Regions from separate parts of the Gordonia aquimaris genome, predicted to be linked through region 2. Evidence: riboswitches for the same ligand, from Rfam matches in the RefSeq annotation. Region 2 holds a riboswitch; the other holds the start of a gene.
The links. Region 2 has a riboswitch for S-adenosylmethionine ahead of OSB52_RS00100 (bifunctional o-acetylhomoserine/o-acetylserine sulfhydrylase). Riboswitches for the same ligand answer to the same signal wherever they lie in the genome.

Region 1 (6,612 bases), on a different contig from region 2:
CGCGATCCGCACCGTGCGGGGGAGTGATCGATGTGCCTTCATGGGAGCCCTCACGTCAATTGGGTTGGGTACCCTAGCCTAACCGCCTGTGGCGGGCCGGTGCCGCGGCCAGGGGGTCTGACGACGGTCGATAGACTGCCCGCCATGGCCAAGCGTGCGGGTGATCAGGATCGTTCGGAGTCCGGTGGACCTTCCGACGGTCAGGCGACGCCCGCGCCGACCTGGAAGGCGGCGTGGCCGTTCTTGGTGGCACTGGGTGTGGTGGCCATCGCCGCGATCGGCATCGGCATCTCGTATCTGATCCGTCCCGCCGACGACCGGATGAGTACCGAAGCGCACATCCAGCATGCGGTCAACGATGCGTACACCGCTCGCAACGAGTTGGATTACACGCGCTACCGGGAGGCCACATGCGCTGCGGAACTCGCCTCCGACACCTTCCCGGACAAGGACACATTCGTCGAGCAGAACCGGGTCTCGTTCGAGGAGAACGGGCAGATCGTGATCCCGGAGATCGCCGACATCACCGTGAACGGTGACCGGGCGACCGCACAGGTACATTGGCATTTCGACGAGACGCCGGACTCAGAACAGGTCACGGATGTGGTCGTGGTGCGAGAAGACGGGGACTGGAAGGTGTGTACGTCGTGAGCTACGCGGGTGACCTCACGCCCCTGGAGGCGTGGAAGAAACTGGAGAACGACCCCAAGTCGGTGCTGGTGGACTGCCGCACCCGGGCCGAGTGGGCGTTTGTGGGTGTGCCGGATCTCGAGGTCATCGGTAAGAAGACGGTGTTCATCGAGTGGAACACCTTCCCGGACGGCCGCCACAATGATGCGTTCGTCTCGCAGTTGCGCGATGCGGGAATCGCCGATGACGACGAGGTGATCTTCATCTGCCGGTCCGGACATCGGTCCATCGGGGCGGCCGAGGCCGCGACCGCAGACGGGGTCGGCAAGGCCTACAACGTGCTCGACGGCTTTGAAGGTGGGCTGGACTCCGACGACCATCGCGGCAACGCGGGCTGGCGGGCACAGAACCTCCCCTGGCGGCAGTCGTGAGCCGGCAACTGCCCGAAGGTGTTTCGGCCGACACGCTGGCGGTGCGCGCCGGCCTCGACCGGTCGGGTTTCTTCGAGACCTCCGAGGCGCTGTATCTGACCAGTGGTTACGTCTACGACTCGGCGGAGGCCGCCGAACGCGCGTTCACCGGTGAGGATGAGCGCTTCGTCTACTCCCGCTACGGCAACCCCACAGTCGAGATGTTCCAGGAACGTCTGCGCCAGATCGAAGGTGCGCAAGCGTGTTTCGCCACCGCCAGCGGAATGGCCGCCGTGTTCGTCGCGCTCGGTGCGCTGCTGAAGGCCGGTGACCGCCTGGTGGCCGCACGCAGCCTGTTCGGCTCGTGCTTCGTGGTGTGCAACGAGATCTTGCCCCGATGGGGTGTGGAGACGGTGTTCGTCGACGGCGAGGACCTCGACCAGTGGCGCGATGCGCTGTCGACGCCCACCACGGCGGTGTTCTTCGAGACCCCGTCCAACCCGATGCAGACCCTCGTCGACGTCGCGGCAGTGACCGAGCTGGCCCATGCCGCCGGCGCGAAGGTGGTGCTGGACAACGTGTTCGCCACCCCGCTGCTGCAGCGCGGACTCGACATGGGTGCCGACGTCATCGTCTACTCCGGGACCAAACACATCGACGGCCAGGGACGCGTGATGGGCGGTGCGGTTCTCGGCGAGCAGGAGTACATCGACGGCCCGGTTCAGACCCTGATGCGCCACACCGGGCCGGCGTTGAGTCCTTTCAATGCGTGGACGATGCTCAAGGGCCTCGAGACGATGCGGTTGCGGTTGGACGCCTCGGTCGCCTCGGCGTTGCGGATCGCCGAGTTCCTGGAGGCCGATCCACGGGTGGCGTGGGTCAAATATCCCTTCCTACAGTCACATCCGCAGTACGAACTCGCCAAGGCGCAGATGTCGGGCGGCGGCACCGTGGTGACCTTCGAGATCGCCGACCGCGACGGCGTCGGTGGCAAGAAGCGGGCCTTCGAGGTGCTCAACGGCCTGCAGATCGTCGACATCTCCAACAATCTCGGCGACTCGAAGTCGCTCATCACCCACCCGGCCACCACCACCCATCGTGCGATGGGTCCGGAGGGTCGAGCCGCCATCGGCGTCACCGACTCGGTGGTGCGGCTTTCGGTGGGGCTCGAGGGCGTCGACGACCTGATCGCGGATCTCGATCGGGCGCTGGGGTAAGGAAGTCGGCGGCCTGATCTCGATACGGCCCTCGGCTAGCGCCTCGGACCTACTCGATCACCGGAGAGTCAGCCCAACCGCTGGGCGACGTATCGAGGAGCGACGAACCTTCCTCCGGGTTGTGGGCGATCAGGAAGTCGTCAGGCATGCGCTATACCCAATGCGTTGAGGACGGTCGCGAGTTTGGCGGTGGTCTCGTCGAGTTCGTCCTGAGGGTCGGACTGGGCCACGATCCCGCCGCCGGCCCAGGTGCGCAGACTGTGGCGATCTGCGGCAAGCTGCAGGCATCGGATGGTGACCATCCACTCGCCGTCGCCGGCGTCGTCGCACCAGCCGACCGCGCCCCCGTAGAGCCCGCGTGGGTCTTCGACATCGCGGATCAACTGGGCGGCAACATCACTCGGTGTTCCACAGACCGCGGGGGTGGGACTGAGCAGCGCCGCGAGATCCAGCGCGGTGACCGACGGATCACGCAGCGTCGCGCGGATGGGTGTCGCCAGGTGCCAGATCTCGCCCGTGGAGCGGACCTCGGGGGTCGACGGTGCATCCAGATCCGAACTCAACGGGGCGAGCCGGTCGCGGAGGTAATCGACGACGAATCGGTGCTCGGCAAGGTCTTTCGACGACGACGCGAGCGCCTCGGCGGCCGCACGGTCCGCGGTAAGGTCGGCGGATCGGCGTGCCGAGCCTGCGTACGGTCGGCAGGTGACGACCCGACCCGTCTTGCGCAACAACACTTCCGGGCTCGAGCCGAGTAGCCACGAATCGTCGCCGATGACGGCCCCTACGTCCACGGCGAAGGCGTTGTGGTCGACATTGCCGCCCGCCAGTGCGGCAAGCAGATCGGTGACCTCAACCGGCTGCCCGATCACGATGTCGACGGCGCGGGCGAGGACCACCTTGTCGACCACGCCGTCGGCGATCTGTTTGATGGCTGCGACCACCCGGTCGCGGTGGGTTCGTGGATCGGGGTGGGCCGTCATGGACACAACCTCGCGCGGTGTCGGCGGCACCGGCGTCAGCGGTGCGGCGTCCACATCGAGGACTTTTGGTTCGACGAGCGCCGCATTGTCGGCTGGGTCGAAAGGGATTGCCCCGGTGATGGCCCGAACGTCACCCGTGGAGAGGGCTGCGCGGGCGGCGGCGGTGTCGGTGAACGCACGCCGACGACCACGGGCGCGGACGGTGCCGTGGGGTCGGGACAGCACGAACACCTCGCGGTCGTCGCCGTCGGAAGTGGACATGACCTCACGGTACCGGCGCGGCTCGCCGGGTTTCGCTCACGATGATCGGAAATTGACTCATCCGGGGCCGATGGGCGACTGTTGATGCGGGTCATGAGTGCCAGTGACAAGCCCCGGCTCGCTGGCCGGCAACCCTCCTCCGCGGTGGGGTGCTCCGGGTGACGACCCGGCTGTGGTCGAGGTGGCCACGGCAAGTGCGGATTCCCTAGGAGCGTTCATGTCCACTGTGCTGTCAGACCCATTCATCACGTCACTCGCGGCTGCGCCGCTGCCCGCGTGCCCGCAGCCGACCCCGATCCCGCCGCTGGCCGAGGTCGTCGGCGCCACCGCGCACGTTCCACTGTGCTCAGGCGGGTCGGTGCGCTATGTGAACCTCGACTACGCGGCCAGTGCGCCGGCGCTGGCCGCGGTGGCCGGCGCCGTGCAGGCCGCGCTCGGCCAGTACGCGAGCGTCCATCGGGGTGCCGGACATCATTCGCAGGTCACCACCGTCAGGTACGAGTCGGCCCGCGAGTCGGTACGAGCCTTCGTGCGCGGACGGATCGACGACGCCGTGGTGTTCACCCGCGGCACCACCGACGCGATCAATCTGGCCGCCCGGGCCACTCGCGGCGATGTCGTCGTCCTGGATATCGAGCACCACGCGAATCTGTTGCCGTGGACGGCCCGCGAGCGCGCCGGGGGCGCGCGGGTGGTGCGGGCGCGGTCGACGATCGAGGACACCCTGGCTGCGCTGGAGGCGGAGTTGGCGGCGGCGCCGGCTGCGTTGCTGGCGGTGACCGCGGCGTCCAATGTGACCGGTGAAGTGCTGCCGATCGGCCGTGTCGCCGCGCTGGCCCACCGACACGGCGCCCGCATCCTGGTCGATGCAGCCCAGCTCGTCGCGCACCGGCCGGTGTCGATGGTCAGCCACGGTATCGACTACCTCGTGTTCTCCGGCCACAAGCTTTACGCGCCGTTCGGCGCCGGGGTGCTGATCGGCCGGGCGGACTGGCTCGACGCGGCCGACCCGTACCTCGCCGGCGGCGGTGCGTCGGCGGCAGTCACCCTCGACGACGCAGCGTCGGCGAGTGTCGAATGGCGCAGCGGCGCAGCTCGACACGAAGCGGGATCACCGAACGTGCTGGGCGCCATCGCGATCGCGGCGGCCTGCGAGGCGTTGGCCGGCATCGGCTTCGAGACCATTGGTACGCATGAGGCGGAGCTGTTGGGTCGCCTCGACGCCGGACTGGCCGGGATCGCCGGCGTCGAGCTGCTGCGGATCTTCGACGACTCGACCGACCGGGTCGGTATAGCCGGGTTCGTCGTGGACGGTCACGCGCCCCGTGAAGTCGCCGAACATCTCAGTGACACAGCGGGAATCGGCGTGCGCGACGGAAAGTTCTGCGCACATCCGCTGCTTCAACGGCTCGGCTTTCCCGATGGTGCGGTGCGCGCGAGCTTCGGCCTGGGGACCGGCGCAGACGACATCAACCGTTTGGTGGAGGCGCTGCACCGATTGCAGGCCTGACACATCCGCGCACCGAGCGCGCATCCGCGCACGTCTCGACATGCGCGGATGCGCGATAGATGCGCGCGAAGCTCAGGCCTCGCCACGCTCCCACTGCTCGATGAGCTCGGCCTCCGCATCGTCGGTCAATGTGCCGTACAGCTTGAACCGCGCCATCCCACCGTCGGGGTAGATGTCCATGCGCGCCTCGGTCATCGGACGATCGAGGTCGATGACGAAGCGATGGCGGGTGTCGGGCTGCAGCTCGGTGCGGGGCAGGACCTCGAACCACTCGCCGTTCTCGCCGTCGCGACCCCGAACCGTCGCCGCGCCGGGAGCGTTGCCGAGGAAGTAGCTGGTGTCGAGTTCGACGAGGCTGACCTGGCCGCGCCCGGCCAGCCGGACCTGGACCCAGTCGTTGCCGTCGTCGCGGCGCCGCGAGGTCTCCCAGCCCTCGCCCATGTTGCGGGCGCGTCCGGGCATCAGCAGATTGTTGGGGGAGCTGTAGAACATGTTGGAGCAGGCGGTGATCAGGCCGCCGTTTTCCAGTGCGGCGAGGTCGAAGTGGCCGTAGCGGAAGAAGTGCGGGTTGGGCACTCCGCGACCGTGCACGCGGAAGCGGGCCACGCCGCCGTCGGGGTGCATTGTCAGTCGTACGTGGGTAAACCGGTTCTTCGCATCGACCTTGAACGGGTTTCGGGTGTCACCCTCGGCGGGGGACTTGTCGACGATCGTGACCCACTCGACGTCGTTGAGTAGTTGATCGACCGAGACGACGCCTTCCACTGCGGCGGCCTCCACCGAGATGTGCGGTGGATAGTTGCCCTTGAACCACGACGTGTCGACCACCACGCCGTAGATGACGCCGGGCGCGCCGAGTCGGACGATCGCCTGGTCGACCCCGCTCTGCCGCCGTCGCCGGGTCTCCCAGCCGTCGTAGACCTGGCCTTTGTGACCGAACGTGGCCGGCTGGTACTGCGCCGCCGGCGTCTTGATGAGGTTCTGCGCCTCGGCGAATAGGTCGTCGTTGGTCCAGACCACCGCGCCCCCGAGATCGCGAAGGGCGAGATCGGGCATGGAGGTGAAATGCGGACGGTTGCCCGATGTGGGAGGCGGCTGAGGAGTCACGTTTTCTGATCGTAGGTAACGGTTTGCCTTCCCACGAATCCGCGCGCATACTTGCGTCCGGCAACTAATTGCAGTTTGCAACTAATTGCAAAGGGAAAGTAAAGAACTCGAGGAGGCGTGATGCTCGACCAGGGAGCTCTCGACGAGCTGTTCGACACTCTCGCCCGATACATCCGCATCCGCGACCGTGCGGCACACACCACGTTCAAGACACCGGACGGCGAATTCGAGTCGGCCGCCTTCAAGTCGCTCTTCCACCTGGCCCGCCAGCCCATGCGGTCACGGGAACTCGCCGAGAGCCTCAACGCCGACCCGTCGACGGTGAGTCGCTATGTGGCCCAACTCGTCGATCTCGGCCTGGTACGCCGCGAAGCCGACCCCGACGACGGTCGCGCCACCCAGCTCGTGATCACCGACGACGGCCGAGCCCGCGTCGAGGCGATGCGGACGGTGCGTCGTACAGCCATGGACAACGCCATGTCGGACTGGAGTGA
Region 2 (6,612 bases):
ACGTCTGCGCGTCGTCGGCCACGTCCATCAGCCGGGTCTGTAGTGCGGGGATCGTCGATGCCCCCGACAGACCGATGGCGTAGCTCAGGATCATTGCCGCCCAGGCGTTCTGCAGGGTCAAAGCGAACAGCGCCAGGGACACCGAGGTGGCGATGAGGCCGGCGAGGATGCCGAACGGGACGCTGCGGTCGGCGAGAATGCCGCCGACGATGTTGCCGCTGACCATGCCGAGTCCGAACAGCATCATCGCCACCGGTACGAGCGACACCGGCACACCCGCCACCGTGGTCAGCGCCGAGTTCAAGTACGTGTAGTAGGCGAACATGCCGCCGAACCCGACCACGCCGATCAGCAGGGTGAACCACACCTGCGGCCGGGCCAGTGCGCCCAATTCGGTCATGGGATTGGTCACCCGCATGTCGGCCAGCGGCGGAAGGCTGCGCATCAGCGCCACGATCGTCGCCAGACCGATGACCACCACCAGTGCGAACGCCGAACGCCAACCCAGCGATTCACCGAGCCAGGTGGCCATCGGCACACCCGCGACATTGGCCACCGACAACCCGAGCATCACCTTGCCCACTGCCTTGGCACGATCACGCGGGCCGGCCAGGTGCGCGGCGACCAGAGCCGCCACCCCGAAGTAGGCGCCGTGCGGCAGACCGGCGACAAAGCGCGCGGCCATCAACAGGCCGTAACTCGGTGCCAGCACCGTGACGAGGTTGCCGACGGTGAACGCGACCATGAGACCGATGAGCAAGGTCCGGCGCGGGACGCGGGCAGTGAGCGCAGCGATCAACGGGGCTCCGACCACCACCCCGAGGGCATACGCCGAGATGACGTGACCGGCGGTGGGCTCACTGATCCCCAGGGTGCCGGCGATGTTGGGCAACAATCCCATCGCCACGAACTCGGTGGTACCGATCCCGAAGCCGCCCAGTGCCAGCGCGATGATGGCCCACCGCCGCACCGACGGGGGAACCGGCGCGCGGTCGGCGACGGTCAGGGCTGCGGAATCGGCAGGGGCTGAAGACACTCCGTCACCAACCACGGCCTCCCCGGACGTGATTCCCCGAGCCGGGCGTGAGTTCGTTCACACGGGTGCGCGGCTACTCGCCATCCTCCGGACTGTCGCCGTCTGACGTACCCACCTTCGGCGAGCCGGAGCCCGATCCGGTGCCGGTCACGCCCGTCGCGGGGCCGGGCTCGGTTCTGCTGTCGCCCTCGCCGTCGTCTGGATCGGTGTTCTCCTCGGTCGGGGTGTTCGGGTCGGACGTGTCCGTCTCGATCGGTGCCGGCACCTCGGCCGTCGAGGAAGCCGTGCCCGACGAGGAGGCGGGCGGTGTCGTCGGAGACGGGGGCGAGGTGTCGGCCGTCGTGGACGGACTCGTCGGCGTGGGGCGGACCGAGGTGGTCGTCGAGCTGTCGGCCGTCGTCGGCCAGCTCGGTGGCGTAGCGTTCGGTGGCGTAGCGCTCGGTGACGATTCAGGCCCCGAGTCAGGTGCCACTGCCGACGTAACGGCCCCGGACTCCGAGGGCGTCGAGCGTTCGGGGCCCACCGCCTCGGACTCGATGTCCGTCACCTGCGACATCGCACGCAAGAAGGTGACCTGTCGGGGCGCATCGTCGGCGCTCTCTTCCGTGACGTGCGGACCCACGACCGTGCTGCGGGTCGGCAGCGGTCCGATGATCTCGCCGGCCCAGTACTTCACGAAGTTGGCGGGGATCAGCACGATGCTCTTGGCGCTGGCGGCCAGGGCGGCGACGCCCTCCTTGACATCGTCGGGTGCCCGTTCGACCACTCCATTGAGGATCTTCTCGAACACCAACAGATCGGGAAGATAGCCGCCGTAGCCGACGTTCGGCAGCGGCGGCAGGACGTCCTGGACGACGCGGACCACCGGCTGCAGGTTGGACAGCTCGATTCCATAGGGCAGATCGACGGTCCACCGATCGGCGAGGACATCGCGGATCCTCGTACCGTCGAGCCCGATCGTCTCGGCACCATCGCGGATGACGCCGATGATGGCCGAGTCCGCCTCGGCGATGCAGTCGGTCTGGTCGGCTCCGCAATCGACCACGCGTCCCGTGTTCCATACCGGTTCGGTGGGATCGCGATACATCTGCCAGTTGTACAGACCGTGCTTGGTGAAATAGCCGACCAGGCCGTCGACGGTCCCGATGGGGTCGTATAGCGGGTCGGGCAGGTCGCAGATGGGGTCGCCCTGGACGCAGACCGAAACCACGGAGTCCTCGAGCTCACCGAAACCCCGGTTGCCATAGCCCTCTCGGGCGCCGCTCATGGTGAGTCCGGGGATCACGCCGATCAGTGAGAGTTCGATGCCACGGCCGGTCTTGTCCCCCACCCGCCGGGGATCGGCGTAGAGCTCGCCGGACAGGTCGTCGGTACTGATGTCGACGACGATCGGTTCGCCCTCGTCGTCGAGCTCCGGGTTCCCGTGCTCGTCGAGCAGTACGACCTTGTCGTCGCGGTCGTTGCCGATGTCGGAGAGGACGTCGCCGGCCACCCGCGCACCCTGCGAGTAGCCGGCGACCACCACCGGCGTGTCACAGTGATACTGGTAGCGCGCGATCGCCTGCTTCGTCGCGGCGTTGCCCTGCGCGACGCTGTCGTCGTAGCCCGCAGCGCCGAGCGGCCACAGGGTCGTCGGATAGTCGGCGTTGATCACTTTGTAGGGAGCGTCCGCGTAGCGCGGGTCGTCGTCGGCGGTCCCGGGCGTGTCATCGATTCCGGTGCCGCTGAAGCGTTGCTTGACGCCGATCATGTTCGCCGCGTCCGGGTCATTCGTCCCGCCGACGATGATCACGGCGCCCGCACCACAGTCGTAGTCGTCGTCCGAATCCGCCCGGGCCACGCCGGCCGGAAGGCAGTACGCGGCAGCCACCGCGAGAGCACTCGCTATGGCAACGAGCACGACCGTCATCCGGTGTGCCGAACGGCACCGAGCAGGCATCAGATCTCTTCTCGTCGCAGGGCCTGGGCTGGCGACAGCCTAGATCCGCGATCTCAAAGACCGCATCATCGTTCGTTAGACTAACGACTCTCACCTGGGGTTTCAGTCGCATTACGGCCGAAGTTCATCCTTTCGGACGACAGTTGTTCTCAGTTTGTGACCTACCGATCCAGGCGTGTTCCGATCACCGCGAACAACACGGTTCTCAGCCGCGCAGGGGCGTGCTATATCCTTGACGCCAGGTCATGAGCATCAGCGTCAAGCCCCGGCTTGCTGATCGGCAACCCTCCAACCGCGGTGGGGTGCTCCGGGTGATGACCGGGTTGAGGAATGCAGATGCACTCCGAGGCAAGCGCGGGTCCGAAGGTCGGACCCCACCAGGGTCGTTGCACCCTGCCGACCGCAGAAAGTAGGACATGGTCATGTCTGACTCCACTGGCTCCGACGTCGTCGATCCCACGTCGAACTGGAGCTTCGAGACCAAACAGATCCACGCCGGACAGACGGCGGATCCCACTACCAATGCACGGGCACTGCCCGTTTACCAGACGACGTCGTACGTCTTCAACGACACCCAACACGCCGCTGATCTCTTCGGGCTCGCCGAACCGGGCAACATCTACACCCGGATCATGAACCCCACTCAGGATGCGGTGGAACAGCGAATCGCCGCGCTCGAAGGTGGCGTCGCCGCGCTCCTGCTCGCGTCGGGTCAGGCCGCCGAGACGTATTCCATCCTGAACATCGTCGAGACCGGTGGCCACGTGGTATCCAGCCCACGGCTCTACGGCGGCACATTCAACCTGTTCCACTACACGTTGCCCAAGCTCGGCATCGAGGTGTCCTTCGTCGATGATCCCGAGGACCTGGACTCCTGGCAGGCGGCCATCAAGGACAACACCCGGGCGGTGTTCGGTGAGACCATCTCCAATCCGAACAACGAGATCCTCGACATCGAGGGCATCGCCGAGGTGGCGCACCGGAACAGCCTGCCGCTGATCGTCGACAACACGGTCGCGACGCCCTACCTGCTGAACCCGCTCGCCCACGGCGCGGACATCGTGGTGCACTCGGCCACCAAATACATCGGCGGCCACGGCACCGCGATCGGCGGTGCCATCGTGGACGGCGGCACCTTCGACTGGCGGGTACAACGCGACGGCGTCGATCTCTTCCCGGGCTTCACCACACCGGACCCCAGCTATCACGGTGCGGTGTTCGCCGACCTCGGTGCCCCGGCGTTTGCCCTGAAGGCCAGAGTTCAGTGGCTGCGCGACACCGGCGCGGCGATTTCTCCGTTCAATGCCTTCCTGTTGGCGCAGGGACTGGAGACGCTGAGTCTGCGCATCGAACGCCACGTGAGCAACGCACGTCGCGTGGCCGAGTTCCTGGAGGGTCACGCTCAGGTGGAGTCGGTGGCCTACGCGGGTCTACCGTCGTCGCCCTGGTACGACCGCGCCCAGAAGCTACTGCCGAAGGGGCAGGGCGCCATCGTCAGTTTCGAGATCATCGGCGGCGTGGATGCGGGCAAGAAGTTCGTGGACGCACTGACGTTGCACAGTCACGTGGCCAACATCGGTGATGTGCGATCACTGGTGATCCACCCCGCCTCCACCACCCACAGCCAACTGGCCCCGCAGGAGCAGATCGACGCCGGCGTCACCCCCGGTCTGGTGCGGCTGGCAGTGGGTATCGAGGGCATCGACGACATCATCACCGACCTGGAACTGGGGTTTGCTGCTGCCAAGTGATGTGTGGGACAAGAGCATTCATGTGACAACAGGCCAATGCGTCGACAATCGAGTGTGACGAAGAGTGAGTGAATTGTGTCGGTGAGTATCGAACCGCAAACCCAGCCCGCTGATCGCCCCGACTGGGAGCAGATGCCGGACGGGGCGATGTCCAGCGTCCGCATCGGTGCGGTATCTCTCGACAACGGCCAACGGCTCGACGATGTCACCCTGGCCTTCCAGCGCTGGGGGACATTGTCGCCCACCCGCGACAACGTCATCCTCACCCTGCACGCGCTGACCGGTGACTCACACGTCACCGGCCCCGCCGACGACGAGCACCCGACCGCTGGATGGTGGGACGGGCTGATCGGCCCCGGACTCGCCATCGACACCGACGAATGGTGTGTCATCTCGGCCAACGTGCTCGGCGGATGTCGCGGCTCCACCGGACCTGCATCGCCGGCCCCGGACGGGCGGCCGTGGGGCTCTCGCTTTCCGCAGATCACGGTGCTCGATCAGGTTCGCGCCGAACGAATCCTGATGGATCACCTGGGGATCACCGGAATCGGCTCGGTGGTCGGCGGGTCGATGGGCGGCGCGCGGGCGCTCGAGTGGGCCATCGAATATCCGGAGATGGTGCGCAGCGCACTGGTGCTCGCGGTCGGGGCCCGGGCGACTGCCGATCAGATCGGCACCCAGACCACTCAGATCGCCGCGATCCAGGCTGATCCCGCATGGCAGAACGGCGATTATCACCGCACGGGCCGTGCTCCCACCGCCGGACTGGGTGTGGCCCGGCGGATCGCCCATCTCACCTATCGGGGTGAGGTGGAACTCGATCGTCGCTTCGCCAACCATCCCCAGGCCGACGAACAACCCCTGCACGGTGGTCGCTACTCCGCCGACAGTTACCTGCAGCATCAGGCGGACAAGCTGACCCAACGCTTCGACGCCGGCAGCTACGTCGTACTCAGCGAGGTGCTCAACCATCACGACGTCGGCCGCAACCGGGGCCGCGTCGAGGACGTCCTGGGTGCCTGCCAGGTTCCGGTGATCGTCGGTGGGATCGCGTCGGACCGCCTGTATCCGATACGGCTGCAGGAAGAACTCGCCGAGCAACTCGGCAACTGCGTCGGGGGTCTGCAGGTGCTGCACTCCGACAACGGTCACGACGGTTTCCTGACCGAATTCGACGCGATCAGTGACCTTCTCAAGCGCACGGCAGAGATCGCCCGAACCTGAGACCCGACCCGACCCGATGGCGGTCGGCCTGATCGGCGCTACCGGACCGGGGTCGGCGTTGTCGTGGTCGGTGTGGTCGTGGACACCGGCGCCGCATCCTCCGGAGCCGCGCGCCGCGGTGCCGGCGTCGTCGTGGTCGGCGTCACCGGTGCTGCGGGTGGCGCCTGCGTGGACGACTGCGGCAGCAGTCCCGGTGGGATGAACTCCGGCAGGGTCGGGGTGGGGCGGGTGCCCGGCGGCCACGGCAACGACGGCAGCGGATACGGCAGCAGCGTGCGTGTCGGTGTCGACGTGGCGGGGCCCGACTCTGCGGTCGGCGGCAGTTCCGTGGTCGCCCATCCCGGCGATTCGTCCCACCGCGGTTGCGGCTGCTGCGTCGTCGGCACCATCGGTTCAGGTTGGAGCTGCGGGGTCCGCGGCGCCGGTGCGGCGGCGGTGGTGGTGCTCGACGTCTGGGCGGTCGTCGTGGACGTCTCCGACTCGATGGATGTGGCGACCGGCGGTATCGGTGACGGCGCCGGGGCGTTGTGACCCGCCAACGATGAACTCACCGCATAGATCGTCATCGTCGCAGCCGCGAGGATCGCCCCCACCACCGCCAGCGGAGTGGCCGAGAGCCATTCCCGGTTGCGCCGCCCACCGATGAACGCCAATCGCGAGGT

Region 1: linked by a shared signal. The riboswitch ahead of OSB52_RS02130 (aminotransferase class V-fold PLP-dependent enzyme) and the one ahead of OSB52_RS00100 (bifunctional o-acetylhomoserine/o-acetylserine sulfhydrylase) in region 2 are both predicted to bind S-adenosylmethionine.

Annotation. Positions count from the first base shown of each region.
Region 1 covers NZ_JAPKFM010000002.1:49,710-56,321, forward strand. The annotation lists gene OSB52_RS02105 (ABC transporter substrate-binding protein) at 1-42, opposite strand, end outside; gene OSB52_RS02110 (Rv0361 family membrane protein) at 145-651, shown strand; gene OSB52_RS02115 (rhodanese-like domain-containing protein) at 648-1,061, shown strand; gene OSB52_RS02120 (O-succinylhomoserine sulfhydrylase) at 1,058-2,257, shown strand; gene OSB52_RS02125 (isochorismate synthase) at 2,398-3,501, opposite strand; SAM riboswitch class IV at 3,591-3,704, shown strand; gene OSB52_RS02130 (aminotransferase class V-fold PLP-dependent enzyme) at 3,719-5,011, shown strand; gene alc (allantoicase) at 5,084-6,067, opposite strand; gene OSB52_RS02140 (MarR family winged helix-turn-helix transcriptional regulator) at 6,239-6,612, shown strand, end outside.
Region 2 covers NZ_JAPKFM010000001.1:15,900-22,511, forward strand. The annotation lists gene OSB52_RS00090 (MFS transporter) at 1-1,006, opposite strand, end outside; gene OSB52_RS00095 (cutinase family protein) at 1,110-2,975, opposite strand; SAM riboswitch class IV at 3,217-3,336, shown strand; gene OSB52_RS00100 (bifunctional o-acetylhomoserine/o-acetylserine sulfhydrylase) at 3,398-4,726, shown strand; gene metX (homoserine O-acetyltransferase MetX) at 4,802-5,950, shown strand; gene OSB52_RS00110 (Hsp70 family protein) at 5,989-6,612, opposite strand, start outside.